One region of the Priestia sp. P5 genome, then DNA from elsewhere that is predicted to be linked to it. Evidence: riboswitches for the same ligand, from Rfam matches in the RefSeq annotation. Region 1 holds a riboswitch; each other region holds the start of a gene.
The links. Region 1 has a riboswitch for S-adenosylmethionine ahead of MMB69_RS05595 (sulfite oxidase-like oxidoreductase). Riboswitches for the same ligand answer to the same signal wherever they lie in the genome.
Positions count from the first base shown of each region.

Region 2: it holds a riboswitch for S-adenosylmethionine, as region 1 does, so the genes downstream of both, MMB69_RS19860 (hypothetical protein) here and MMB69_RS05595 (sulfite oxidase-like oxidoreductase) in region 1, are expected to answer to the same signal.
Region 3: it holds a riboswitch for S-adenosylmethionine, as region 1 does, so the genes downstream of both, metK (methionine adenosyltransferase) here and MMB69_RS05595 (sulfite oxidase-like oxidoreductase) in region 1, are expected to answer to the same signal.
Region 4: it holds a riboswitch for S-adenosylmethionine, as region 1 does, so the genes downstream of both, mtnW (2,3-diketo-5-methylthiopentyl-1-phosphate enolase) here and MMB69_RS05595 (sulfite oxidase-like oxidoreductase) in region 1, are expected to answer to the same signal.

Region 1 is NZ_JAKWFJ010000001.1:1,078,633-1,086,077, reverse strand. Features, by position in the region: gene MMB69_RS05610 (molybdopterin molybdotransferase MoeA) at 1-976, opposite strand, end outside; gene moaC (cyclic pyranopterin monophosphate synthase MoaC) at 1,091-1,579, shown strand; gene MMB69_RS05600 (MogA/MoaB family molybdenum cofactor biosynthesis protein) at 1,592-2,104, shown strand; gene MMB69_RS05595 (sulfite oxidase-like oxidoreductase) at 2,138-2,800, opposite strand; SAM riboswitch class I at 2,876-2,982, opposite strand; gene MMB69_RS05590 (hypothetical protein) at 3,127-3,495, opposite strand; gene MMB69_RS05585 (putative polysaccharide biosynthesis protein) at 3,509-5,119, opposite strand; gene MMB69_RS05580 (YjgB family protein) at 5,456-6,040, shown strand; gene MMB69_RS05575 (GNAT family N-acetyltransferase) at 6,068-6,910, opposite strand; gene MMB69_RS05570 (cyclase family protein) at 6,907-7,445, opposite strand, start outside.
Region 2 is NZ_JAKWFJ010000002.1:607,796-615,240, forward strand. Features, by position in the region: gene MMB69_RS19840 (M48 family metallopeptidase) at 1-302, opposite strand, end outside; gene MMB69_RS19845 (hypothetical protein) at 604-798, shown strand; gene MMB69_RS19850 (GNAT family N-acetyltransferase) at 1,002-1,508, shown strand; gene MMB69_RS19855 (M20 peptidase aminoacylase family protein) at 1,556-2,710, shown strand; SAM riboswitch class I at 2,774-2,875, shown strand; gene MMB69_RS19860 (hypothetical protein) at 2,944-3,186, shown strand; gene MMB69_RS19865 (M20/M25/M40 family metallo-hydrolase) at 3,655-5,268, shown strand; gene MMB69_RS19870 (VOC family protein) at 5,287-6,084, opposite strand; gene MMB69_RS19875 (CotG/ExsB N-terminal domain-containing protein) at 6,232-6,636, opposite strand; gene MMB69_RS19880 (GNAT family N-acetyltransferase) at 6,750-7,211, shown strand; gene MMB69_RS19885 (hypothetical protein) at 7,138-7,398, opposite strand.
Region 3 is NZ_JAKWFJ010000001.1:34,705-42,149, forward strand. Features, by position in the region: gene MMB69_RS00190 (ABC transporter substrate-binding protein) at 1-808, opposite strand, end outside; gene MMB69_RS00195 (alpha/beta hydrolase family protein) at 981-1,763, shown strand; gene MMB69_RS00200 (DUF2584 domain-containing protein) at 1,818-2,060, shown strand; gene pckA (phosphoenolpyruvate carboxykinase (ATP)) at 2,095-3,684, opposite strand; SAM riboswitch class I at 4,059-4,176, shown strand; gene metK (methionine adenosyltransferase) at 4,309-5,511, shown strand; gene MMB69_RS00215 (glycosyltransferase family 4 protein) at 5,543-6,688, opposite strand; gene MMB69_RS00220 (phosphatase PAP2 family protein) at 6,706-7,230, opposite strand; gene MMB69_RS00225 (gamma carbonic anhydrase) at 7,422-7,445, opposite strand, start outside.
Region 4 is NZ_JAKWFJ010000002.1:659,961-667,405, reverse strand. Features, by position in the region: gene MMB69_RS20145 (sugar ABC transporter ATP-binding protein) at 1-934, opposite strand, end outside; gene MMB69_RS20140 (sugar ABC transporter substrate-binding protein) at 951-2,027, opposite strand; gene MMB69_RS20135 (1,2-dihydroxy-3-keto-5-methylthiopentene dioxygenase) at 2,150-2,665, opposite strand; gene MMB69_RS20130 (methylthioribulose 1-phosphate dehydratase) at 2,681-3,319, opposite strand; gene MMB69_RS20125 (2-hydroxy-3-keto-5-methylthiopentenyl-1-phosphate phosphatase) at 3,316-3,981, opposite strand; gene mtnW (2,3-diketo-5-methylthiopentyl-1-phosphate enolase) at 3,978-5,222, opposite strand; SAM riboswitch class I at 5,303-5,409, opposite strand; gene MMB69_RS20115 (pyridoxal phosphate-dependent aminotransferase) at 5,540-6,712, opposite strand; gene MMB69_RS20110 (carbon-nitrogen family hydrolase) at 6,824-7,445, shown strand, end outside.

The DNA of each region.
Region 1 (7,445 bases):
GAACAATTGGACGAACAAACAGTTCGAACCCGACATAGCAAGCAGATGGGTTTCCTGATAATCCAAACAGCAGCTGTCCGTTTCGTTCTGCGACTGTTGTGACGCTTCCCGGTCGCATCGCAATTTTGTTAAACAGCACATTGGCGCCAAGCTTTTCATAAATAGCCGGTAAATAATCATAGTCGCCAACGGATACTCCGCCGGTTGTCAGTAAAATATCCACTTCTTCAAGCGCTTTTTCTACCGCTTCATAGCAGCGGTCAAAATCATCTTCAAGCTTCCCTAAATATTTCGGAATTCCCCCGCTTCTTACGATTTGTGCAAGTGCCATATAGGAGTTGCTGTTGCGGATTTTCCCTGGTTCTAGCGGCTCGTTCACATCAAGCAGTTCGCTTCCTGTTGTTAACACGCCAACCACTGGCTGCTTCACCACGGCTACATCCGCATAGCCAAACGTAGCTAAAAAAGCGGTGACGCCCGGATTGATGCGCGTTCCTTTTGAAACGAGCACGTCTCCTTTTTTTGTTTCTTCTCCTTTTAATGCAATGTGTTCCCACTTTGAAGCAGGCCGGCTTAACGCCATATACGTTTTGCCTTCTTTTTCATACGACTTCGTTACTTCAAGCATCACAACCGCATCACATGAATGAGGCACTTGTGCTCCTGTCATAATACGCACTGCTTGAAACGGCTTTAGTTCTTCTTCAAAAACAGAGCCAGCGCCGATTTCACCTACAACTTCGAACTCTACAGGATGTTCAATTGAGACTTCTATGCAGTCTTGCGCTCGAACTGCAAAGCCGTCATAAAGCGATTTATTAAAATGAGGCACGTTTTGGTCGGCGACAATATCTTCTCCTAAATAGCGTCCGTAGCTTTCGGTGATCGATACGCGTTCGATGCTGCCTTTTCTTTTATATGTCATGACTTTTTCAATTGCTTCAGGAATTGAAATAGGTGTTCTGCTTTCTAACATACATTCTTCACTTCCTTTATGTCTGTTCACTTTTTGCGCTATGGTGTAAAATCATAGCATATCTCACTATTTCTATCATACAACAAAATTTACTGAAAAAGGATGAAAACACCGATGTCTTCTTTTACACATTTTAATGACCAAGGCCGTGCCAACATGGTCGATATTAGCGAAAAATCTATCACTCGCCGCGCTGCAACCGCTCGTTCAAGCATACTTGTTAACAAAGGAATTCACGAAGCCATTGTAGAACATAAGATCGGAAAAGGCGACGTGCTTGCTGTCGCACAAGTAGCGGGAATCATGGCTGCAAAACGCACGTCTGACATTATTCCGATGTGTCACCCCCTTTTATTAAAAGGCGTAAACCTTTCATTTGACTGGGATACAAGCAATGATCAATACCGTTTATTAATAGAAGCAACTGTTAAAACGGAAGGCTCAACGGGCGTTGAAATGGAAGCTTTAACAGCCGCTTCTGCCTGCGCTCTAACCGTTTATGATATGTGCAAAGCCATTGATAAAGGCATGATTATCGGCGAAACGTATCTGCTTGAAAAATCAGGCGGCAAAAACGGTGACTACAAGCGTACGGAAGCGTAAAGGAGGTACATAATGAGCGTACATGAACATAAATCTAAAGCAACTCAGCCCGTTCGCTGCAAAGTCATTACGGTATCCGACACACGTACAAAAGAAACCGATAAAAGCGGTGCGCTGATGATCCAACTTCTGAAAGAACATGACATGCAAGTCGCTTCCTATGAAATTGTAAAAGACGACCAAACGTCGATTCAACAAGCGATACTTGCCGGATGCAGTGATGAGGACATTGACGTTGTTCTCACAAACGGCGGGACTGGCATTACAAAACGAGACGTTACGATTGAAGCCGTTCAAGCGCTGATTCATAAAGAAATCGTTGGGTTTGGCGAGCTGTTTCGCATGCTGAGCTACACCGAAGACATTGGCAGCGCAGCGATTATGAGCCGGGCAATTGCCGGGACGATTAACGAAAAAGCCGTTTTTTCTACACCAGGATCAAGCGGTGCTGTTCGTCTAGCTATGACCAAACTGATTTTGCCTGAACTTCGCCACGTTGTGTGGGAATTAAACCGCCAGCGCTGACAAAATGCCTATGCGCGTGCATAGGCATTTTTATTAATCATAGTCTTTATGTACCCACTCATCTTCTGGAATGCCTAAATCTTCTCCAGAAAAACGCTCTTCTTTAAACGGATCTCCTCTAAGATGAAAGCCGTTTTGCTCCCAAAAGCCAGGATGATTTTCATCAATAGCTTCAAAGCCTCGAAGCCATTTAACACTTTTCCAAAAGTACAAATGCGGAACAACCAATCGCAGCGGATATCCGTGCTTAGCTGTAAGCGGCTCTCCGTTAAAGGAATGAGCGAGAAGAATATCGGCTCTCAGTAAATCTTTTACTTCAATATTTGACGTATAGTCATTATCTCCGTGCAGCATGATGTATTTACTTTTCAACTCCACGCCAACTGCTTTTAAAAAGTCTGTAAACAGCACGCCCGTAAATTCATTATCAAGTCTTGTCCATCTCGTTACGCAGTGAATATCACATTTCACCGTTGTTTGCGGCATGTTCAATATATCTTGATACGAAAGCGTCACTTCTTTGTCTACCAACCCAAACACGCGAAGCGTCCACTCCTCTAAGTTATACTCCGGCACGTCGCCTTCATGCAAAATAGGAAAGCGCTCTGTCACTACTTGCCCCGGAGGCACTCGTCCTTCATACTTTGGATCAATTTCTGGTGTTTTCATTCGTTTAATACGGTCTGCTTTGTTCAAATAATCACCTCGTTGTTTTTTGTACATAAAAAGCCCTTCCTTAAATAAATAAGGAAGAGCTTTGTTTCAGCTTCTTCCTTATCTCTAAGAGCGATACACTCTTAAGGATTTGGCACCATTCTGTCATAGACAGCGGTTGCCGGGTTTCACAGGGCCAGTCCCTCCACCTCTCTTGATAAGGAAACAAATTGTATTTGTTTTATGTAATAAAGTCAGTATTAAGCTTTTTGTCATAATTGTCAATATTATTTTTCTTTTTCGCCAAAAAACTTTAAAAACAGATAGGGTTATAAGGTTTTAGTCTACTAAAATACCATATAAAGCCTTTACCCTTCTCCATCAATCATCGTATACTTCCTAGCAAAGCGCTTGTAGTAAATTTGCTCATCCTCTTGTCCATCGTTAAAAACAAGTCGGTTATGATCAATATCTTTTTCTTTTAACACATAGCCTTTTTCGTTCATCATATGAATATATTCATCTAAATGTCCTTTTTTCACCATATAGTGAAGAGCATCATCTGAATCCGTAGTCTCTTCTACATCTTGACTTCCCACTTCTAATTTGAATACGGCTTTTGCCGTTTGAATGGGACGGTAGTCTCCAAACATCTTTTCCCAGTTTAGTAGCACCAGCGCGCCGAAGATTATGATACCTCCTCCAGCGGCTACGGTTAGTAAGAATCGTTTTGACACTTCTTTCTCTCCCTTACATTCTTTTTCTTCTATTTAATACAACAGATTGCCCTAAACTTGTTTTGACGCCAAGTCCTAGATACACGACAGCACCTAAAGCAATTGAAATACAAGATGTGCTAATCGCAAGTGAAGATGCAGACAGCTTATTTTCTAAAAAATAGTGAGAAGTATAATTGCCGATAATCACAGCGGCTGACATCACACTTACTAATAAAACAGGTGTCAACGCAGCTTGTCCCAGTGATTGAACTCGGTAAGAAATAGATTTTTCAATTAAATAGAAGTTATATATAACCGATACACCATACCCTCCGTAAGTCGCGACAACCGGTCCAATTTCTTTTAAGCTTGAAACCAACAGTACGTTTAATACTATCTTCACAACAATTCCTAAGCCCAAGCCTAAAATTAGCTTCTTTTGTTGATTAATTCCTTGGAGAATGGCGGCTGTTACGGTAAAAAGAGCAAAAAGAATCGCAGCAGGCGCATACCATTGTAAAACAACTCCACCGATTTCAGGACTGTTTTTCGCTCCAAAAATCATCATATATACCGGCTTACCCAATAAACAAAGCCCTACCGCAGCAGGAAGAGTAAAAAACAACAGCAGCTGCAGCGTTTTTGTAATCTTTCCTTTTACTTCCCGTAAATTTCTTTGCACAAAAGAAGATGTAATGCCCGGAATTAGCGACATGCTGAAGGCAGTCGCTAACGATACCGGCACCATCACCAAAATTTGCGCTAATCCAATGACGGAGTTAATCGTTTCAGCCTTAGCTTGTCCATATCCTATTGATTGAAAAAGCATGTTAATCGTAAACGTATCAATATTTTGATAGATAGGAATAGCTAAACCAACTAATACAAACGGAACAGCGTACGTCACAAGCTCTTTGAACATTAAAGAGAACGGAACGGATTTATTATTCTTTCCGCTGTTCACTTCTTTTATAATCAACCGCTTGCGCTTCAAATAAACCGCTCCAAGAATCCCAATTCCCCCTACGCCTCCAATAAACGCTCCAAACGTACCGATTCCAACAGCTTTTGTCATTGTGCTATGAAAAAGGTGAATAACAGCGTATGCTCCTACTAAAATGAACAACACTCGCACTATTTGTTCAATAATTGTACTTAGCGCGGACGGTCCCATAGACTGGTTACCTTGAAAGTAGCCTCGTAATAGACTCATAGGCGGGATAATAATTAAAGCAAAGCTTACCATTCGGATGACGTACACTACGTCTTTTTGACTATTTCCTGAGGAATCTTTTCCGTTAATAACTAGTTCAGCGAGCCACGGTGCCATCGTATAGAGGACTAAGAAACCTATTATGCCCGTTATCGTCATTAATAGAAGTCCTGCTTTTAACAGATCTTGTCCCGCACGGTAGTTTCCAAGACCGTTATATTTCGATACATACTTAGAAACAGCAAGCGGAAGACCCATTGTCGACAAGCTTAGCATCAATGTATATGGACCGTATGCATACTTATAAAGTGCATAACCTGACGTTCCCACTAAGGCTGTGAAAGGAATAATATAAATAAAGCCTAAAATCTTTGTTAACAAAGAAGACGCTGTTAATAAAAGCGTACCTCTCATCAAATTTTTTTCCATACATCAAAACTCCAGAAATAGATATTATATTTTTAACAAATACTTGATTTATTGTATCATAATTACAATTATTATCCAGTTTTTTATAAAGCATTAGAACCTTCTTCATATTACGTTTTTTTACCTAATAAAGGAATATAAACCACTCTTTTCCCCTATGATAAATGAATCGTTTTCTGCTTTTTGCTTTACCTGACGTTTACATTCTAAAAGACGTGTTACATTATATATATATATCAGTTACCAACTCAACTAAGACTCCTTGACTATTCTGGCCTACCTTCTCTTTTAGGTAGACTGAGGTTGCTAAATCGTTATATATAGGAGGAAAAAATCATGAAAATGAAACAACGACTATCAAAAGCAGCTGCTGCTGCAACGATTACAGGAATTGCTGCGTTTGGATTTGCTCCTGTCGCTCAGTTTGATACACCAGCCCACGCAGCTACATCTCAAGAAGCAAGCAGTCAAAGTCAAACAGCTGTAAAAAATATCAACGAAATTTATAACGCCGCAGTAAAAGGTGAAGTGCCGCGATTAACAGCAGACTTTAAAATTGGCAAAACCCTGCGTCAAGATGTTCGAGATCAGTTTGGTCCTCCACCTGAAGGTTCATCAAATAACTTTGACTACTATCATGCGGAAATGGGTCATCCTGGATACGCATTTGGCTATGACCAAAATAACGTCATCAACGAAATTCGCTATTTTGGTACGAATGTAGAGCGTCAAACAAATCTAGGGTCCATCACGCAAGCTAACTTAAAGAAAGAATTAGGTCAGCCGAACTTTACAAGCAAAGTAAAAGGTGATGGTACGACTCAAACGAAGTACACCTATCACGCCGGCGCCTATGATCTTGAATTTATTTTTGATGATAGCAAAACATTAAATCACGTTAATTTAGTTAAAAAACCTTAAGTAATAGAAAAAGTAGCAGACAGGCTGCTACTTTTTTTCATGAAATAAAACTAAGGCGGAATCGGCTACGTGTTCATACCCAATCTCCATATAAATCTTGTTAGACGTAGGATTTGTCATATCTGTGTATAGGCTTGTTGTTTGAAACCCTTCGTCTAGCATAAGCTGAGAAAGTGTGGACACACAGCTTGAGGCATAGCCTTTTTTACGTTCTTCCCGCGGCGTGTATACAAAGTTAATCGTAATGTTATGAGTCGTTGGACGCGTAGCATTGGCAATCGACACATACTTGCCGTTCACTTCCCATAAAAATAGCCGTTCTGCTTTAATAAAAGCTTCTCCTGTTTTGGCAGCTTGTTCCTTTGATACAGGCTCTCCAATGACGCCCATAAACTCCCAAATCCATTCTGTCACGAGCGGAAGATGCTCCAACCTTGCTTTTACCAGCACTCCGTCCGCTTCCGCAGCTTTTTTTACTTTGTCTAACCGGTAAATGCGCTGATCCATTTTTAAAGAAGCTTTTTGATTTTTTAGCGCTGCTAGTTTTTGAGAAAGATATAAAAGCGTTTGTCTTTCTCCAACTAAGCCAGGTATGTCGATTTCTTGTAACAGCTCCACCGCTTGGCTTAGTTCACCCTCCGTTAGCTTCTGTATTTGAGACAGGATGATTTGCTTAGGATGGGTTTGCAGTAACACAAGCGCAGCACGGCGGTCTTTTAAAATAACACCCATAAAATTTGGTTTGCTGCTTTCATTTAAGCTGTGTAAAATGCCGAGCGCTAAGTTATGAAGAACTTCATTCTTTGATAAAAGCGGCTCTACTTGGTTTTTAAATTCCTGCACTTCTCTATATCTATGTAACTGGATCATTTTCTTTCTACCTCCGCAAATGCTCTTACCGGAAACGTTCCGGCTCCTTTTATTTTAGGAGGCACGGCGTAAAATAAAAAGGACCCCGTTAGTTGATCTAAGTGACATAAGTGTTCAGCAATTACAATGTCCGCTCCTAACAGCAGCGTATGAGCTGGTCTTGCTTTTCCTTTTGTATCGTCAATATTCATCGAATCAATTCCAACAAGAGCCGGCTGTTGAGACACTAAATAAGCTGCCGCGCTTTCCGTTAAGTATGGATGGTTTTCTAAATAATCATCTGTATTCCAGTAGCGATCCCATCCCGTGTGAATTAATACTGCTTTGCCTTTTACGTCTATATGTTGAAAGTGAGATTCATCAATAGCCGTTAAAGTCGGATCGACTGAAACGACTATTCCTTCCAGTCCGGCTGTTTTATCAATAGCCGTTTGAGCTAAATCAGTTCCGTCTTTGTATCTATGAAACGGCACGTCAATATATGTACCTGTATTCGTGATCATTTCAACTTTACCGATTTGAAATTCAGTCCCTG
Region 2 (7,445 bases), on a different contig from region 1:
GAACCAGTTTTAGCTGCAGAAGCTGCTGCTTTAGGAGCCTCTTTTTTAGCTGTTTCTTTTTTTACTGCTTCTTTCTTTGGAGCAGCTGGCTTTTCCTCAGCTGGCTGTGAACCGTTTAGTTGTTTTAAAATCCATGTTGCTTTGCGTGCGATGATTGAACGCACATTGTTTTCATTAAGACCTCTTGGGATAATAACTTTTACCCCTTCTTTGTCACAAATTTGCACCGTGATATCGGTTCTATTTGGAACGACTTCAATTTTGTAGTCAATTGTTTGATTGCCTGTTTGATACGTATACATAAAATTTTTCGTACTCCTTTCTACAAATCTTCATTTTATAAGCAAAGGTAGAGTTTGGTCAAATGAAAGAATAATCAGACAGTTATCAACTGCTGTTGCAGCGCCTTGCAGAATGATATGTATTCCAATATTTAGTGGAAAAGCGCCAATAATAATTGCTTCAATTCTTCTTTAGTTTTTACAAAAACATATAAAAATATGCCGATACTACTAATATAGATTAGACATTCTATGTCTTTAGATGGTATAGGGAATGAAAAATAAAAAAAGCGTTTCAAAGTTTACATGTGAAATGCTATATATGATGGTCATAACACTTACTGTAATTGAAGTGACAAATTATTATCTTATTATGAAACAAGAGCAAGCAGCCTCGATTATGCTAGTGATTACATTTCTGTTTGCTTTTCTTACAACTACCGTGTTCTATTTTATCATACGTGGCTCTATAATTGCGGTTGAAAATTTAACGAAAGTAATGAAAGGGGTTTCGTAAGGGGATTTATTGATATTTGTTCAGTATAATAAACTGTAAGTATTGGTTTTTATGATAGCTTTCATAGAAAGAGATAATGAAATTTGACACGTTATAAAAGCAGTTGTATAGTGAGTACGCAAGGCGGCAGTCTGTCTTTTTTAATTCTTAGTAAACTTATAAGTTAAATGAAATATTTAAGCACTACATAAGGAGACGAAGAGATGAAAAATGAATTCCGTTTGGCAACAAATGACGATGCAGATAACTTATTGAACTTGACTCTACAAGCATATAAGCCTATTCGAGAGCTAGGCATTCCTTTCTTAGCAGCTACTGCTGATCTTGCCCTCGTTAAGAAAAACATTTCTCAAAACCTTTGCTATGTATATGAAGAAGATAAAAGAATCGCTGCAACTGTGTCTATACGAATGCCTTGGGGAGAACATCCAGGTCCGTTTGCTGTTCCGCACCTTTGGTGGTTTGCAGTGGACCCGTCGTTTGCCAGTAAAGGCGTTGGATCTAAGCTGCTGCATCTAGTAGAGGAAGAGATAATAAAAAATATGTTTAAATCACCAGGTGTGTCTTTAGGAACAGCAAAAGAACATCCTTGGTTAGTTGAGATGTATGAACGAAAAGGATATGTTCAAGCTAAAGAAAAGCACCTTGCAGAAGGTTATACGACTGTATTTCTTTATAAAAAATTCAACGAGGTACATTCTTTGTCGTAAAAGATAGAGAAGTGATCCAAATTAAGACATGTGAAAGAGTGATAAAGATGACAGATCAATTACTACTAAATAAGCTAATAGACATACGCCGTGAGCTGCACCGGTTTCCAGAACTTTCAATGAAAGAATATGAAACAACTAAACGTATTAAAAAGTGGTTAAAACACTATGATATTTCTATAGCGGATGAATTCCAATTAGACGTAGGAGCAGTAGCAGAAATTGTGGGAGGAAAGCCGGGACCTACTATCGCTATTCGAGCTGATATTGATGCGCTGCCAATTGAAGAAAAAACCAATCTGCCCTTTGCTTCTGAAGTGAACGGTGTTATGCACGCATGCGGCCATGACTTTCACACGGCTTCTATAATCGGAGCAGCCATTCTTCTCAAAGAGCGTCAGAAGGAGCTTTGCGGCACGGTTCGATTTATCTTTCAACCAGCTGAAGAAACGGCTTCTGGAGCAAAAATGCTAGTTGAAAAAGGTGTGCTCGAAGGAGTGGAAGCGATATTTGGGATGCATAACAAACCGGATCTTCCTGTAGGAACCATTGGTATCAAACCGGGACCTTTAATGGCAAGTGTTGATCGTTTTGAAATTGACGTCAAAGGAGTAGGAGGTCACGCGGGTATTCCTGAAAAAACAATAGATCCGATTGCTGCTGCTGGTCAAATTGTTACTAGTTTACAAACCATTGTCAGCCGTAATCTCAGCCCCTTTCAAAATGTTGTTGTCAGCATAACTCAAATCCATGGAGGGAGCTCGTGGAACGTCATTCCTGACAAAGTAACGCTTGAAGGAACGGTGCGTACCTTTCAAGAAGAAGCGAGAGAAAAAATACCGGCTCTTATGAAACGAACTGCTGAAGGGGTCGGCGCAGCTTTCGGGGCTTCAGTAGACGTTAAATGGTATCCATATCTTCCTGTAGTAAACAATGATGATACGCTGGAAAAACTGGCTATTAAAGCGGCGGAGGATCTTAGTTATCAAGTCGTAGAAGCTGAACAATCGCCTGGAGGAGAAGATTTTGCCGTATATCAGCAGCATATACCAGGATTTTTTGTATGGATGGGTACAGCTGGAGAATATGAATGGCACCATCCTTCTTTTTCATTAAATGAAGAGGCATTGCTTGTAGCAGCTGCGTATTTTGCTAATTTAAGCTTTCATTTTTTGAATTCATTCCATTACCTAAAAAATTAAAATATTTTTATTTTTCTATTTACGCGGATGAAATTGTTTGATAAAATAAATTTTAAATTAAAAAAGTTATCACGAGTGGACGAGAGATCTGGCTCTTTGACTCCACAGCAACCTACGAATGTAAGGTGCTCCTACCAGCAAAGCATGTGCTTTGGGTGATAAAACGGGTGAAAAACTCATTTTGCATCAAAGCAAAATGAGTTTTTTTTATTTTTCTAAAAGGAGAGGGTTTTATGAGTCATACAGCAGTTGCAGCACATACAGGAGAGAAAGCATTAAAGGAAGCGGTGAAATTATTAGGAAAGCATTATCAAGTAGCTTATCGTGAGTTAGAAACATTTTATGAAATTGTGGTCGAAAACCATGTTCGTACATATGCTGTAGGCATAGATATTAAAGATGTACAAAAAGCAAATGAACTAGAAATTTATTCATCATGCTGTTCCAAACTTGAGCGAGTAGGCTGTCTTTTATAGAAGAAGTCTGCTCGCGCCTCTATTTTTTAAGTATTTTTAAATAGAAAGCATGGTTTTTGACAAGCAAAGAATCTGGTGGGTATAATCAATATTCACTAGGTTTTAAGATTAATCATAAATTGTCGAAATTTTTACACAAATTAAAGGTTACATTCGAAATGAATTGTGGTATGTTATAAAACAAGAATATTTTATGAAAGGAGCATTGAAATGGAAATGTCTCTTGAACACGGAAACGATGCAGGAAGCGAACAGCTTATTGATCGTATCCTAGACTTTTTAGAAGATGACGAAAAGTAAAAAAGAGTGTGCGGTGCTATCCCTAGCCGCGCACTCTTTTTTTATCATGTGCGTAAAGGCAGCGCCATACTATGATACATAGGGATAGAATGAAAGGGTCTCTGTCAAAGGGATTGACGAATGGTTTTGTTTGATAGAAAATTTAGAAAAAGGAAAGAGATGAAGGGTATGTCGAACAAAACATCTTTGTATCAAACAAAAGAACAGTTAAAAAAGCTTGTAAGCGAATTGGTTTCTATACCTAGCGTGACAGGAACGATGGCAGAAGTGGAAATGGCTGAATCGATAGCGTCGTATTTATTGAAGCTGCCTTACTTTCAAAAAAACGAGCAGGTCGAGCTTCATTCAACAGGAGACGGGCGATCAATTGTCACAGCTTTTGTTCAAGGGAAAAATACGAATAAAACAGTTGTATTAGTAAGTCATTACGATGTAGTGGATGTACAAGATTATGGACAGTGGAAAAAGGATGCTTTTCACGCTGATACATTAACGAGTACTTTTTATAACCATATGGAACAAGTTCCGGCACACGTACAAAAAGATATGATAAAAGGAGACTGGCTTTTTGGCCGAGGAACGATGGACATGAAAGCAGGCATTGCCTTGCATATCAGTATGGTTGAACGAGCGTGCAACGGAGAGTTTGACGGAAACATCCTGCTGCTGTCGGTGCCGGATGAAGAAGTAAATTCGCTTGGGATGAGAAAAGCAGTGCCTGTTCTTTTAGAGATTGCCCGCAAACATAAGCTGGATTTTTCTCTCATGCTGAATGCAGAACCAGTGTTCAGCCGCTATCCTGGAGATCAAACGAACTACGTGTACTCAGGATCGATTGGGAAAATCATGCCAAGCTTTTTGTGTTATGGAAAAGAAACTCATGTAGGGGAACCGCTAGCTGGTTTAAATGCTAATTTACTAGCTTCTTATTTAACAAAAGAAATAGAATTAAACGTTGATTTTTGCGAAAAAGTAAGAGATGAAACAAGTCCACCTCCTACGGTGCTGATACAAAAAGATTTAAAAGAAGAGTATTCAGTTCAAGTTCCGCACTCTGCCGTTGTCTTATTTAATTTATTTATGTTAAACCGCTCTCTTAAAGAAGTAACAGATCTGCTGTCGAAATCGGCTGACAAAGCGGCTTTGAATGTGAAAAAACACTATAATAAAGCCGCTAGGCAGTATGCTGCGGGAATGGAGGGTTCATCTCTTGACGTGAACGTATGGACGTATGAAGAACTTTATACTCATGCAGTCAAACAGCACGGTGAAAAATATGTGCAAGAAATGGAAGCAGCACTTTTGGCACAAGAGGATGACGATAGAAATAAAACCATTAACTTAGTAAACTCTTTAGCTGGTTTATGTAAAGAATCAGCTCCGATGATGGTCTTATTTTTTACGCCGCCTTTTTATCCGGCCGTTTGTTCACATGATGATCCGTTTGTACAAGAGATTTTGTCAAACGTACAGGCAACTGCCAAAGAGCAATTCCAAGTGGAGCTAGTTGAACAAAGTTATTTTGGCGGAATTTCGGATCTAAGCTATGCCAGCCTGCAGCATCCGCTTCATACATTTAACACGTTGGTAGCAAACATGCCCCTATGGAATAAAGGGTATCATATCCCGCTAGAAGATCTAGAGAAGCTGAAGATGCCGGTGCTGAACATTGGACCGCTGGGAAGAGATGCGCATCAATGGACCGAAAGATTAGACGTTCAGTATTCCTTTGAAATTTTGCCTCATTTCATTTATCAAGCTATAAAAGAAGCACACAAATAAACATCCGTCCGCGGATGTTTATTTGTTGAATTTAAAAGAAGCTCCTTGTACGGTAATTTGTTGCGGTGTTAGAGCGTGATCTAATTCAACCAAAAATGGACGCTCTCCAACTTTTTTTAATGTATCATGGACAACACCTTGTGTTCCGCTGCAAAAAATAAGGTTTCCCCCATTGACATATAGTTTTTGACAACGTGCATCAAGTAAAGAGTCTTTATAGCTTTCGGCAGACTGAATGTCCAGCAGTTTCGTCCACTTGCTGATGGATTCTTCGAGGTTATGTACAGCACAGTAAATATTTTTTAGCTGCAGCTGACCAGCTTGGTGAGAAGAAAGAGCCGCTAGCTTTGGCTTGCGTTTTTCTTCTGGTTCACCCCATTCAATAAAAAAAGGAAGAGGCAGGGAATGGTGGTCAGCTTCAATAAAACACATTTTCCATTGAAGTCTTTCTCCATCATTGGTTTGACGAGAACCCGCTACAGGACCTTTTAGAGTGACGTTCTTGCTTTCCAGCTCTTTTATCAGCAAATCCATATCATCTGTACGGAATGCAAATCGACCAAAATGACCAACCGGTGTATGTTCGTTAACAAGCTGCTGAATAAGGTCATTATCTGTAACAGTTTGAGCTAACGCGATATCTCTAAGCCCAAGCCATTCAATATAGCTGAGGTTAAAATAAGCCAACGTGTTAAAAGTGCCCCATTTTTCATGGATGCCGCCTTTGACGACATTTATTCCGTATTCGTTTAGTTCTTTCTGAGCTTTAATAGGATCAGGTGAAAAATGAACAAGATGATCAAAAGATAAGTGCACGGATAGGCCTCCTTTTAAGAGAGATTCTTTCCCATTATTATACGTTGTTTTCCTTTTCAAGAAGAGTAAAACGAATGATTATGTAAAATGAAAATCTTAAAAAAAGCAAGCCGCGTATGTTTTAAACTCGACTTGCTTTAGATTTATTTAGCGACGACAGCCATGCCCTTTAAAGCAGCAGCCAAATGATTTATTAAACCATGGATATGAGCAGCAAGGTGAACCGCAGCGACAGCGGCGAGGGCTAGAACGGCGAGTAGTGCGAGTAGTGCGGCGAGTAGTGCGGCGAGTAGAACGGCGGGTAGTGCGGCGAGTAGAACGACGAGTAGTGCGGCGAGTAGTGCGGCGAGTAGTGCGGCGAGTAGAACGGCGGGTAGTGCGGCGAGTAGAACGACGAGTAGTGCGGCGAGTAGTGCGGCGAGTAGAACGGCGAGTAGAACGGCGACGAGAGCGTCTGTGGCGTGCAGTTGGCTCTTGGTACATAAATGTTTCAAGCTCAGTAGAAGCAATCGCTTCTGTTGCTTCTCTAATTCTTTCAGCAGTGATATGCATATAAACACCTCCTGGCTAATTCGGTACATAATACAATATGTACAAGGAAGGCGTTTGGATATAGTGAAAACATGGAATTTGTCTAAATTTGTGAAAGAAATGGAGTGGTTTTCATGCTTCAAATCCTCGAACATCAAAGAGTGGATATCGCTCTTCAAATAGTAGCTGTGCAAATAGAAGCTTATCAAGAAGAAGCAAGGCTTATTGGTTTTTCAGACATTCCTCAGCTTACAGAAAGCAAAGAAGATATTATGAAAAGCAAGGAAGTGTTTATCGGAGAAATGATTGAAGGTAAGCTAGCTGGCGTGCTGTCGTTTGAAATAGAAAATGAGCGATTGACGATTTGCCGCCTCGTTGTGCGTCCTCGTTACTTTCGAAAAGGAATCGGAAGCCGTCTTTTAACACATGTACTTCAAAGATATTCTGAATGTGAATGTATGGTGTCTACAGCCGAAAAAAATATACCTGCGATTAAGCTATACGAAGCTCATCAGTTTTCAATTATAAAACGTACTGCAGCTGCTGATAATCTTGTGTTAGTAACGATGAAAAAGATTGAGACATCGCTAAATTAATCCAAAGGCCAACAAATAAGCCACATGAGCTAGTAGGAATCGGCTGTTGATTTCCGTGCAAGACTTCGCTTTCCGGAGGCGGGGATGGGCCTCCTCGTCGCTTCCGCTCCTGCGGGGTCTCATCTATTCCGCTTATCCCGCAGGAGTCTCCGTCTTGCTTTTCAATCAACACAGCTAGAATACTCATAACAATGAAAAATCCGAACGCGTTGGATTCTCCATCAAGAATCTTGA
Region 3 (7,445 bases), 1.0 Mb from region 1:
GTGTATCTTCAAAATACGGTGCAACCACTTCAGCAATTTCATCTGTGCTATGTGTATTCACCCATTTTTGTGCTTTGTAAATAGCTCGAGTAAATTTAGCTGCTGCTTCAGGGTTATCTTTTAAATAGCTTTCTTTGGCCATAAATGTTGTATAAGGAACTGTTCCTGATTCTTTTCCGAAGGAAGCAACGATATGTCCTTTTCCTTGTTTCTCTAAAATACTAGCCGTTGGCTCAAATAATTGAACGTAATCTCCAGTACCAGAAGCAAAAGCATTCGCAACGTTAGCAAAATCAATGTTTTGAACGAGTTTTACATCTTTTTTAGGATCAATATTATGCTGTTTCAACACATATTCCCCTACCATTTGCGGCATGCCGCCTTTACGTTGACCAAGAAACGTTTTGCCTTTAAGCTGATCCCATGAGAATTGATCGACTTTTTTACGCGCTACTAGAAATGTTCCGTCTGTTTGGGTTAGCTGCGCAAAGTTGATGACGGGATCACTAGAGCCCTGTGCATATACGTAGATCGAAGTTTCAGAGCCGACTAAGGCGACGTCGATGCCGTCAGATAAAAGTGACGTCATTGTCTTATCTCCGCCCCACGTTGTTTTTAAATCTACCTTTAGTCCTTCTTCTTCAAAAAAGCCTTTTGAAATAGCGACGTACTGGGGAGCATAAAAGATAGAGCGAGTTACTTCGCCGACACGAACCGTTTGTACAGATGTTGTTTTACTGCAGCTAATTAGTGGGATGAGTAAAATCATAATAGCAAGCAAAGAAAAGAGCCATTTGATTGGTTTCATAAAGCAAACCTCCTTAAAAGAATAAAATATTTTATGATAATGTATGTAAGAAAGTAGAAGAAGGTGAGTGCCTACATAACCATGTGGAAAATCAAAGAAGTATTAGCCAACGATTGAAAGTCCACCGTGGCGGGAAAAAGTATACCAGTCGTATAAAGAATGGAGGAAAAAAATGAAAGATGGAACAATTCTTCATAAACAGCGTTTCCCATCATCAAACCCTCGCGTGGCGCTGTGGGTGATTACATATGCATGTCAAGGGCTTAAGATTAAAGGAATGCTCGCAGAGCCAAAAGAAAAAGGAATGTATGACGGCTTTTTATACTTGAGAGGAGGTATTAAGAACGTAGGAACGGTTCGTCCTGCTCGACTCATTCAATTTGCTTCTCAAGGTTTTATTGTGATGGCTCCGTTCTATAGGGGAAATCAAGGAGGCGAAGGAAACGAAGATTTTGCAGGAGATGATCGTTACGATGCTTTTGCTGCTTACGATTTATTGAAACAGCTCCCTAACGTCAACCGTGACCGCATTCATATTTTTGGGTTTTCAAGAGGGGGAGTGATGGCTTTACTCACAGCCATTGAAAAAAACGACAGCCGCTCTCTTGTGTTATGGGGAGGCGTCACGGATATGGTGCTGACATATGAAGAAAGAGAAGATTTAAGAAGAATGATGAAGCGGGTGATTGGAGGAACGCCTTCTAAATATCCTGAAAGATACGAATGGAGGACACCTTTGCACCGTGCTCATCTCGTCGAGCCGCCGGTCTTGCTTATTCATGGTTTAGAAGATAAAAACGTGTCGATTGATCATTCCTATCAGCTCGAATCTAAACTAAAGAAGTCCAATAAAAAAGTTACCAGCTGGTACTTCGAAAACTTTCCACATGCTTTTCCACCAAAAGAAAACCGAGAAACGGTGAAGAAGTTAACGAAGTGGATGAAAGCGCAATAAAAGATATGCTACGATAGAGAAAACAAGTAGAATAACAGTGAGGAGTGAGAAAAAATGGGGATGCCGCTAGAATTAAATACAATGATTGTGACAAAAGGCAACGAAAAGCGTGTAACGGATAACATTTTTCAAATTGAGAAAAAAGGATATCGCTTGTATCCGTTAGATATTCCATTAAACATTCACAAAACGAAAACTGGAGAATGTATTGGAACTGCTGTTGTGCGTAAGGTAGAAATGGAACAGGAAAAAACCATTGTCACATATGAACTGACAAAATTACACTCGACTAATTAAAAAACCGATCGTCTCTAAGACGATCGGTTTTTTATTAGACTCTAGGTCCGCCTAATGTTGAAATATCAGATGCTACATCATTAAAACGCTTGAAATTAGCTTTGAATTTAGCAGCAAGCTCAGTTGCTTTTTGATTATAAGCTGTTGCATCGTTCCATGCTTTAGAAGGCTGAAGCACTTCATCAGGAACTCCCGGAACATGAGTTGGAATCGATAAACCAAAAATAGCATCTGTTACTGTTTCGGTATTAGCTAGTTCTCCTTCAAGGGCTGCTTGAACCATAGATCGAGTGTAACTTAACTTCATTCGTTCGCCCACGCCGTATTCACCGCCGGTCCATCCAGTATTTACAAGGTAGACATTTACATTATGTTCATCGATTTTCTTTCCTAGCATTTCTGCATAAGTTGTTGGAGCAAGAGGTAAGAAAGGCTCACCAAAGCATGTAGAGAAAGTAGCCTGTGGCGATGTTACGCCGCGCTCTGTTCCAGCTAACTTACTAGTGTATCCGCTCAGAAAATGGTACATCGCTTGTTCTTTTGTAAGCTTGCTGATTGGAGGCAAGACGCCGAAGGCATCAGCAGTTAAAAAGACAATAGCTGTAGGGTGCCCAGCAACGCTTGGCAATACCGTATTATCAATAGAGTCAATTGAATAAGCGGCACGAGTATTCTCTGTTAAACTATTATCATTGTAATCTGCTACTTTCGTATTTTGATTTAACACTACATTTTCCAGTACGGCGCCGAAGCGAATTGCATTGAAAATTTGCGGTTCTTTTTCTTCGGAAAGCTGAATGCACTTCGCGTAGCATCCTCCTTCAATATTAAATACACCAGAGCTTGACCAACCGTGCTCGTCATCTCCGATTAAACGACGGTTTGCATCAGCAGAAAGCGTTGTTTTACCCGTTCCAGATAAACCAAAGAATAATGCAACGTCACCTTCTTCTCCTACGTTAGCAGAACAGTGCATGGATAGAATATTGTTTTGAGGAAGCAAGAAGTTCATCACTGAGAAAATAGATTTTTTCATTTCACCAGCGTATTCAGTTCCTCCAATTAGCACAATACGTCGCTCTAACGAAAGAATAATGAAGGTTTCAGAATTTGTCCCGTCTGTTTCAGGATCAGCTTTGAACGTTGGAGCTGCTACAATTGTAAACGGCTTCACATCATCATTTGTTTTTTGTTCGGCTGAAGGGCGAATGAATAACTGCTGAGCGAATAGGTTGTGCCATGCAAATTCATTAACTACTTGAATTGGTAACTGATACTTTTTATCAGCTCCAGCATATCCATTAAAAACAAAAAGTTCATCCTGCTTCTTTAAGTGGGTTAAGACTTTTTTGTATAGCGCATCGAATCGCTGAGCAGAAATTGGCTGATTGACAGGTCCCCATTCAACCGTTTTTGAAGACACAGCATCGCTTACAATAAATTTATCTAAAGGAGAGCGACCTGTATATTTCCCAGTTTCGACTGACACAGCACCTGTAGAAGTCAGCGTTCCTTCGCGTCGAGCTAGAATTTTTTCAACAAGTTGTGGAACAGATAATTGGTGTTTTGTTGTTTTTAATTGAAGCAAACCATTTAATTCGATAGACATATCAACAGTACTCATGTGCACTACCTTCCTTTTTTAGCTATTATTTATTCATTAATGTTTGAAATTTATAATTAGTATAACACATTTATTTAATTATTCTATACTATTTAACTAAAAATGTTTGTGTATTATAAAAAAATGTACGTTATACCTATTTTAGACACATGTATATGTGCTAGAAGCGAAAAAAGTGAAGCTATTTTAAGTGAAAGCCTCATTTTGATCTGTCTTATTAACCAAACTTAGTAATAATTCTTAATAAGATGTACTATTTCAGAATTTGAGTATGTTACATTAAAACCGATTCAAACATAAAGAGATGATTTCCATTTGAATGTTGTTGACAGTGAAGCGCTTTTTCATGTATTATATGTCCTTGAACGGATACTCTCTTATCCCGAGCTGGTGGAGGGACAGGCCCTATGAAACCCAGCAACCATCGTCATTTTTTTGTGTAGACGATAAGGTGCTAACCTGATGCAAGGGCACAACCTTGATCGATAAGAGTGAAAGGCTTATGTAGAATTTGATACCTTTCCTCGATACAAGGAAAGGTTTTTTTATATTTTTTAACGTGTAATGAAAATAAGGGAATGAGTACCGTATCACAATGTATCGTATTTATAAGGAGGAAAACTGATGTCAACACAACGTCGTCTGTTCACGTCAGAATCTGTTACAGAGGGACATCCCGATAAAATTTGTGACCAAATTTCTGACTCAATTCTTGATGCTATCCTAGCAAAGGATCCAAATGCTCGTGTTGCTTGTGAAACAAGCGTAACAACTGGTTTAGTTTTAGTAAGTGGTGAAATTACAACTTCTACTTACGTGGATATTCCTAAAACAGTTCGTGAAACAATTAAAGGAATTGGCTATACTCGTGCAAAATACGGATTTGATGCTGAAACTTGTGCAGTATTAACATCTATCGACGAGCAGTCAGCTGATATCGCTGCTGGTGTAGACCAGGCGTTAGAAGCACGTGAAGGTCAAATGTCAGATGAAGAAATCGAAGCAATCGGAGCTGGAGACCAAGGGTTAATGTTTGGTTATGCATGTAACGAAACAAAAGAATTAATGCCTCTTCCAATTTCATTAGCTCATAAACTTGCTCGCCGTCTAACAGAAGTACGTAAAGAAGAAATTCTTCCTTACCTTCGCCCGGATGGTAAAACACAAGTAACAGTTGAATATGATGAAAACAACAAACCTGTTCGCATCGATACAATTGTTATTTCAACTCAGCATCACCCAGAAGTAACGTTAGAGCAAATTCAACGTAACTTAAAAGAATATGTTATTAATCCAGTTGTTCCCAACGAGTTAATTGATGAAAATACAAAGTATTTCATTAACCCAACAGGACGTTTCGTAATCGGCGGTCCTCAAGGAGATGCTGGTTTAACTGGTCGTAAAATTATCGTTGATACTTACGGCGGATATGCTCGTCACGGCGGCGGTGCATTCTCTGGTAAGGACGCAACAAAAGTAGACCGTTCAGCAGCTTATGCAGCTCGTTATGTTGCGAAAAACATTGTAGCAGCTGATCTTGCTGATAAATGTGAAGTACAACTAGCATATGCAATTGGTGTTGCACAGCCAGTATCTATTTCAATTGATACATTCGGTACAGGAAAAGTTTCTGAAGAAGTACTAGTAGACGTAGTACGCAAAAACTTTGATCTACGTCCAGCAGGCATCATTAAAATGCTTGATTTACGTCGCCCAATTTATAAGCAAACAGCAGCTTACGGCCACTTTGGTCGTACGGATGTGGAGCTTCCTTGGGAGTTCACAGACAAAGCGGAAGCATTAAAAACTCAAGCTTTAGCTAAATAGTAAAAAAATCTCCGTGAAAACGGAGATTTTTTTATGCCCATTGAATACCTGCAGCAGATTTTTCTACGACACCTTCATATTCTGAAAGCAAATGCTGAAAAATGGCGTCCCATGATTGAGTAAGAGCATATTGTCTCGCTGCATGCCCAAAGTGAAGCCGCTGATGCAAATCATCGAGTAAATCTGTAATAGCCGAACTGAATTCTTCTAAGGAGTGAGGTTTGCAAAGGTAGCCGTTTCGCCCGTGCTGAACCATCTGTTTAACTCCTCCTGCATTTGCTGCCACTACAGGAGTTCCAGAAGCAAGAGACTCCAGCACAACATTTCCGAAGGTTTCTGTTTCTGAAGGAAAAACAAACAAATCAGATGATGAATAGATATGAGCAAGTTGCTTACCTTCAAGGAAGCCTGTAAATGTCATATGCTCAGATGCTTGCTGCTGCATTTGTTCTTTTAAAGGGCCGTCTCCCACAATAACCCAGTGAATTTGATGGCGGATATGATCGGGCAGAGATCGTGCAATTTTTATTAAAAAATCAGCGTTCTTTTCTTTAGCTAATCTTCCTACATACGTTAAAATGTAGGGCTTTTTAATATTATATTTAATACGAATATCAAAGCGGTCATAGTGGGGATGAAATAATCTATGATTTACTCCTCGCGCCCAAATAGCTACGTTGTGAAACCCTTGCTCTTCTAGCTGCTGTTTGGTCACTTCAGAGGGAGCGAATATTTTTTGTACAGGTTTATAAAACCATTTCATATATTTTTGCAGTGGTACACGCATTTTTTCAAGTTCATAGTGAGATAAATAATCATCAAAATTGGTATGATAAGAGCCGACAAGAGGAACACCTAATCTTTTCCCGTAATAGGAGCCGCAAAGCCCCATTGTAAAAGGAGTGGCCAAATGAATAATAGAAGGATTGAATTCCTGCAGCTGCTTTTTAATTTTTAGAACGTTTGGCAATGAAAAGCGGCTGTTTGGATAAAGAAAAAACGGCATGCTGGGCGAACGGTGAACATACGTTGAAAATGACTGATCATGAGCAAATTCTGGAGCAAATACCTGGATGGGAATTTGCTTTGATTTGACGTACTGAGTAAATTGATAAAGTGTTTTAGCAGCTCCGTTAACTTCTGGAGCAAATGTATCCGTAAATAAAGCAATTCTCATTAGTACTCCTCCTATCATTAAGTTAAAAATATGTTCAGTGAAACAGCACCTGAAAAGATGCCCAGTATCAGGCCCACCATGACATCCGTCGGATAGTGCAGACCGAGATAAATTCTTGAAATTCCTACCGTTACTGCAAGAGGCAAAAGAACAGCAGCGAAGGCTGGATAAACAATCATAAGAGGGGTAACCAACGAAAAAATAGCTGTTGTATGCCCAGATGGAAATGAATGATCTTTTAATGGATTTTCTAATACTTTTGTATGTTTTAATTGAATATAAGGTCGTTTTCTCGGATATAGTTTTTTAGCAATGGCCACAGGAATATGACTAACGGCTAGAGAAAACCCACAAGCGTAAGCGACGGATGAAGGATGCAGAAATAGCAGCAAGCACGCTATCACAATGGTAAACGTGGCTCCTCCGGCGTGAGTTAGTAAACGTAAAAATCTATTTAAGTGCTTTCGATCAAAATGTTGGTTTACGCTTTTGAATAATCGGCATTCGGCATCGTATACATACTGAATTAACTTGGCTTTCATAGAGTCGCTCCCTTTTCAATAAATACGTCTTTATTATTCAGTTTAATCTTTAATTGTGGAGGCAGTACTAAAACGATGTAAATTAATATGGAAATTTCTTTACAATTGTGGAGAGAATAGAACATGATTGGAGAGTTTGTGGAGATACTAAAGAAATTCCCTCAGTATGACTTTCTGAGGGAACGTTTCCTTTATAATGAAGAATCAGATTTCTT
Region 4 (7,445 bases), on a different contig from region 1:
TGCCGCTGACATATTGCTCTAAACCAAATAGACTTCGGCAAAGCTCCGTTTTCCCCGCTCCTACAAGCCCTGCAATACCGACTACCTCTCCTTCTTTTACATGAAAAGAGATATTCGAAAGGCGCCCTGGAAGAGATAATACTTCTACATGTAAAAGTTCGTTTCCAACTTCTACTGATTTTTTGACCCACTGTTTTACAGAAGACGTTCCTAACATGAGCGTAATCACGTCTTCAATTGATGTATGTGCAGTTTCTTTTGTAGCTACATAGCGTCCGTCCTTTAAAACTGTTAAGCGGTCGCAAATATCAACCACTTCTTGAAGGCGATGTGAAATGTAAATAATGCCTACTCCGCTTTTCTTCAGCTCTCTCATCACAGAAAACAATTGTTTCGTCTCTTCCACACTAAGAGGTGCGGTTGGTTCATCCAAAATTAAATAATCAACGTTCTGTACAATTGCACGTGCAATAAGCACCTGCTGTTTTTCTGATAGAGTTAGATCAACGACATTTTTTTTAACGGATAGAGAAGAACCAAGTAAAGAAAGAGCTTCTTCCGCTTTCTTATAAATAGATTTCCAGTTTACAAATGCCTTACTTTTATTAGAAGCCTGCACGTCTAGCACGATGTTTTCAGCTACTGACAGCGAAGGAATCAGCGCTACATCCACTTCTTGATGCACAATTCCAATTCCGTGGCGCTTAGCTTCTTTAGGAGAAGAAATAGAGATTTCTCCTCCGTCTTTATAGATTTTTCCTTCGTACTCGTCGTAAGCTCCGCACAATATTTTCATCAGCGTACTTTTACCGGCACCATTGGCTCCCAATAAAGCATGAATTTCCCCTTTTTGAACAGTAAAATCAACTTTGTTCAGCGCTTGAAAAGAACCAAAGTTTTTTGTAATGTTCTTCATTGAAAGCTCGTTCGTCATGTCTGTCCCTCCACTTCTACTCTTTTTTGCCCCATTCTTCTACGTACTGACTAAGCTGATCCATATTAATCGTTTGATTAGGCAAGTCAGTTTGTTTGACTAAAACCGGATCAAAGGAATAGTAGCGAGGGATCTCTTGACCGGAAATCTTTTTAAGAAGCAGATCAACTTGCTTTTCTCCTACTGAAGCTGGATTTACGGCAGCTGACGCTTTCCACGGGCTGTTTTTTGCCTGCATCATTTGCAGATCTTCATCAGATAAGTCTACTCCGTACACTTTAATCTCGTCTCGTCCTGCTTCTTTAATAGCTCTTGTGACTCCTTTTGCAAATTCGTCCCAAGGCGCCCAAACGGCCGCAATGTCTCCTTTATTTGGATACTGCTTCAACACAGCTGCCATTTTATTTTGCGTGTCTAGAGAAGTATTGTCCGTTGCGCTTCCGAACGTGGCAATTTGTTTTACATCTGGATAGCGATTCATCATAATTTTATAAATGCTGTCGCGTTTTTCCATCGGTGCAAAGCCTCCAACAAATGCATATACAATATTTCCTTTTCCATTAATGTCCTGCATCATTTGTTTCAGACCCTGCAGCGCAAGCATATAATCGTCTTGATCAATGGTTGTAACGCCTTCTGCTTTTAATTCTACATCGGTTGCAATAACGGGAATTCCTTTTGCAATCGCGCGCTTCACGCCAGGTTCAAGGGTTTCAGCCCGGCCGTGGTCAATCATAATGCCGTCAACATTTTGGTTAATAGCCGTGTCTAAATAAGCCGCCATTTTAGATTGATCATTGTTTGAATCAGAAACGGATAGCTGTACTCCTTCTTTTTTAGCCGCTTTTGTCACACCTGTTATGTACTGAGCAGCGTGAGTGCCTGATGTAAATTCAGAAATAAGCGCAATTTTTGTATCTTTCGTAATCTTTTTTCCTTCTTGCTGTACAGGCTTAGCAGAAGCCGCTTGCGGCGCTGGAGCTGCCTGTGTTTTCTCGTTTAGACTTGGCTGTTCTTTCGTGCAGGCAGCCAGTGCAAAAACTAGAAGCACGAGCAAAGTAAGTGGCCACAGCATTTTTTTACTCTTTTTCATGGTGTTCCTCCCATTAAACTTATTATTCATATAAAAATAGTTAGTTTTATAATAATCCAAAGAATACCCCGCTTTTAGATGTAAAAGCGGGGTGATCATGACCTATGCTTTACAAGTAGTTGTTATGCGTAAATAGGTACCCATCCTTCAGTTGTCACGAAAATTCGGACAGCGACTACTTTACGATCTTCCATTAATGTAAAGTAATGAAGAATGTTTTCTGGTACTGAAATTAAATCGCCCGGCTCTAATTCAACATCAAAAAATTCGCCGTCTTTTCCTTGAATAACAAAGATTCCATGACCGCTTACAATAAAGCGAACTTCGTCATCTGTATGAATATGCTTGCGCTGAAAGTTTTTTAACAATTCATCAATATTTGGTGTAGATTCCGATAACGAGATAACATCTTGCGCTTTATAGCCGCGGCGTTCAGAAATATCTTTAATATCCTCACCAAAAGCGTTTAAAATTTCTGTTTTTTCTTCATCAGTTAAATCATATTTTTCACGAAGATTTTCTGGAAGTTTTGTAATGTCCCAATTTTCATAAATAACTTCATTGTTTGCCAGAAAAGCTGATACTTCCTCTTGAGTTTCAATTCTTTTATTGTTTATATGTAAGCGAATTTGCGCCATTGTTGTTTCCTCCTTTTATAAATGCACCTTTGGCTTAATGCCTTTAAGTGACAGTAATTTCACATGGTAGCTAAATAGAAATTCATAGGCTTCTAGCGCTTTTTTTGTTTCAAACGCATTTTTCCCCCATACCGTAATCCCGTGGTTACGAATTAAAATCGCGCCTTGATCGCCTTTTATATGGTGAGAAAACTCTTCTGCTAGTGTCGGAATATCCGAGTAATTCGGAATAATCGGAACAGTAATTTCCGCATCTTCTTCCCAAATACCCAGTGCCTTAATAATTTCTTGGCCTTTGAATGAAATAAGCCCTTCATCTCCGTACAGTTCAGAGATCACGTTGTTGTCGATTGTATGTACATGAAGACTGCACCCAGCGTTCGTTAACTCGTAAATCTTAACGTGTAAAAGCGTTTCAGCAGAAGGCTTTAAATGCGTTTCTTCTGCAGGTTTTCCATGTTGATCAACTAATAAAAAATCTTCATTTGTACGTTTTCTTTTGTCTTTTCCACTTGCTGATACAAAGAAAGTTGTCGGATTTTGGTCCACTTTAATTGCTAAGTTTCCGCTTGTACCGAAGAACCAATCGCGTTCTGCCAACTCATCTTTTATATCCGCAAGCTCATGCAACCTTTGCTGAGCCATGATACTCATGCTTTCACCTCTTCTGTTAATTCTTGTAAATGATGAATGACATCATAAAAAGTAGAAAAAGGACGATACGGTAGAGATAGCTCTTCGCATTTTTCAATTAAAAAGTCACGTGCAATGACAGTGTCAGCTAATTTGGCAGCCTGCAAATCCGTAATGGAATCGCCAATAACAACCGTATGATCTCTTTCATCTGCAAGATTGCGAATAATCGTTGGCTTACAGCAGCCGCAGTCGTTTGCACACTGTTTATCACATGTATGAGGCCACGTAATGGAAATATGTTCACCAGAAAAATCAGATCCGTTGCAGTAGAGCATTTCCTCTGCAACTCGATTTCCCAAAAGCGGTTTTACAAAAAAGTCAATTCCTCCGCTTACAATATAAAGCGGAATATGATGCTCTTTTGTATAGACAATAAAATCATCAAATCCATCTCGAATAGCAGACGTCTTTAAAATATAAGAAATAATATCTTCCTTTAATTCCACGGGGAGTAAGGCAAACATTTGCCCTACTCCTTCTTGAATAGAAACGCGCTGTGCTAGTACGTCGTCTTTAATACTTTCCCACTCCGGAGGAGCAAATTGTTTCATAATCGCAATAATGTTATCGCTATTTGTGATTGTTCCATCAAAGTCACAAAAGATTTTTAACGATGTCATGCTTTCACCTCTACTGTTCCCCATAGTTGCAAAGCTTTTTGCAACTCTTTTGATTCTTCCGCTTTTTCGGCTAGTGTTTGATGAGAGAGTACTGCATCTATCGCCGCACGGAATGCCTTTCCTCCTCCGATAGCGCCGTCTGGATGACCGTGAACTCCGCCTCCTGCATTGATAATGCTGTCGATTCCAAAGTCCTTCACAAGCTGCGGTACCATTCCAGGATGAATTCCTGCTGAAGGAACCGGGAAAGTCTGCTTATATTTGTACACAGGACGCGTTAATTCGTAGGCAATGCCTGTCGTGTCTTCAAGAGAAAGCGCTACGCTTCCGTATGGTGATGGAAATAGCGAAAAATCTGCTCCGGCTAAGCGTAATAGCTTTCCAAGCAGTAATGAATTTGAAAAACCGTAAAACTCTGATGGCGTAAGCGCTCCGCTAACAGCTGGGTGAGCCATAATCGGCAAGTTAATTTCATCATCTTCTCGAAGTGCCTGCAGTACGTCTAATCCGTAAGCAAATACGTTGAATAAAAGAGCATCGGCTCCTAGCTCAGCTGCTTTTCTCGCTTTTTCTTTTAATTCAAACGTTCGTCCCGTTAAATTAACAGCATACAGCGTGCGGTGTCCCGTTTTTTCGTATACTTCATTCAGTACTTTTTTTCCCTCTGTAACGCGAGCTTCAAAAGGTGTTCGTTCACTATCAAACAAAATCTCGTCGTCTTTAACCAAATCCACTCCGCCAAGCGCTTGCTCACGCAGCTGAGTTGTTAAGTACGTCATGTCTCTTCCAATCACGCCTTTAAAAATACTCATCACAAGCGGACGGTCATAAACGCCTAGTTTCTCTCGGATACCTTCTATTCCAAAGCGCGGTCCTGGGAATTCAGCTAATAATTCATCAGGAAAATCCAAGTCTAATAATTTCACTTTTCCATCAAGTGATAGTTTTCCGAAAACAGTAACTAAAATAGCCGGTAAATCTCTTGAAAAGTTGGCAGTTGGATAAGCAATTTTGACAATAGCCTGCTTAACCTCTCTGCCTAAATATCCGTTAACACGTTCGCAATCTTGAAGCTCCGTTACGGACACGACGCGCCCTTTATGCTTTTGAAGCTGCTGCTGATCTAAAAGCGGCAGATCTGTCCATGAGCCGACGGTTAGTCCTAAAGCGATTCCTTCCGCTTTTTTATGAAAATTTCCTTTATTGTCATGTAGTAAGTAGCTTGCAACGATTTCACTCATTATGCTAAAAACTCCCTTGCTGTTTAATATCGTTAATAAAAAAAACCTCTTCTGTGATTAAGAAGAGGCTTTCGTTGCTCTTCTTATCTCTCAGCTGCTGCTGCAAGAATTAGCACCGTGCTTAACATGCGTTAAGTCGGTTGCCGGGCTTCATCGGGCTAGTCCCTCCACCTACTCTTAATAAGAAAGTTGCTATTTATTTAAATTGAATTCGTAGATTATATACTAAATAAAAAATACCGCTAGGATTTATCGGTTATTAATCTCGTTAACTTCTTACATATTAAGCCAACTCAAAAAGGATTGTCAATGCGTTTTTAAAATAAATTTAATTTTTTTATTCGAGATACAGCTTCTCTCATGCGCTCTTCATCCGTCAGCAGTCCTACGCGCACATAGCCTTCACCATATGTTCCGAAGCCTACTCCAGGTGCCACTACAACGTGGGCTTTTTCAAGAAGTAAATCTGAAAATTGTTCAGAAGTATATCCTCCAGGAACTTTTAGCCATGCAAAAAAGGAGCCTGCTGGGGATGTAACGTCCCAGCCAATTTCTCGAAGCCCTTGAATAAATGTATTGCGTCTAGATTCATAGCGCTTAACTAAATCATTCACACATTGTTGAGATTCTAACAGAGCTGCGGCTGCTGCCTCTTGAACCGCCCCAAAGAGACTGACATACATATGATCTTGAAGAAGATTAATAGCTTCTACAACACTTTCATTTCCTACAGCAAATCCAACTCGCCATCCCGCCATGTTATACGTTTTAGAAAGAGTATAAATTTCAATTCCCGTCTCTTTTGCACCAGGAGTCTGTAAAAAGCTGATTGGCTTTTTACCATCAAATCCAATTGCTCCGTAGGCAAAGTCGTGTACCACACAAATATCGTGCTTGGCAGCAAACGCCACGGTGTCTTCAAAAAATTCTGCCGTTGCCACTGCACCAGTAGGATTATTGGGATAGTTTAAAAACATGAGCTTTGCCTGTTCTTTAGCACGTTCACTTATCTCTTCGTATACGGGTAGAAAATGATTTTTAGCCGTGAGCGGCATCACTTCCATCTTGGCTTTTGCAAGCTCTACTCCAGACCAGTAATCAGGATATCCAGGATCCGGAACCAGCACCGTATCTCCAGGGTTTAATAAGCACTGCGGGATTTCAACAAGTCCACCCTTCCCGCCAAACAAAATAGCTACTTCTTTTTCGGGATCCACATCAACCCCGTATTCTCGCTTATAAAAAGTCGCAACGGCCTCTTTCAAAAACTGATGCCCCCGAAATGGAGAATATTTATGATGTATAGGATTAGAACTTGCTTTTTGCAGTGTTTCTACAATATGTGAAGGAGTAGGCTGATCAGGATTTCCCTGCCCTAAGTTAATAACGTCGTGCCCTTGGGCCATTACTTTTCCTACCTTGCCTACAAGTGATGCAAAAAATTGTTTTGGTAAACTTTTTAATAGTTCCGATTGCTCAAATTGTTTCATCATCGCACACCTTCTCAAAAAATTCTTGAAATTCTAGTCACAAATAATATATTGTAATATTCAACTTGTAAAGTCATTTTTTTCAACTACTAAAAAAGGACGGATGATAAAGTGAGTGTAAAAATTACGTGTTTGCAGCTTGATATTGCGTTTGGAAACCCAACTAAAAACCGAAAATATATTCAACAAAAAATGACAGAAGCTCTGAAAGAAAACCCTGATATCCTCGTGCTTCCTGAGCTATGGGATACAGCTTATGATTTGACGCGGCTAGACGAAATTGCAGATGATGAAGGACAGCAGGCCAAGCAATTAATCTCTCAGTTTGCTAAAACGAACGAAGTAAATATTGTGGCAGGCTCGATCGCGAAAAAAACAGAGCAAGGCGTCACGAATACGATGTATATTTTTGACCGAAAAGGTCGTGAAGTATCACAATACAGTAAACTGCACTTGTTTAAATTAATGGATGAGCACCTCTATCTAGAAGCAGGAACGGCAAAAAATCTTTTTACACTTGAACAGTCACTATGCGCAGGAGTTATTTGTTACGATATTCGTTTTCCAGAATGGATTCGGGTTCATACTAGCAGCGGAGCAGAAGTCTTGTTTGTTGTCGCTCAGTGGCCGGCTCCAAGACTTGCCCACTGGAAAGCACTTCTCATTAGCCGTGCAATCGAAAATCAATGCTATGTAATCGCGTGTAATCGTGTAGGCCAAGATCCTAATAACA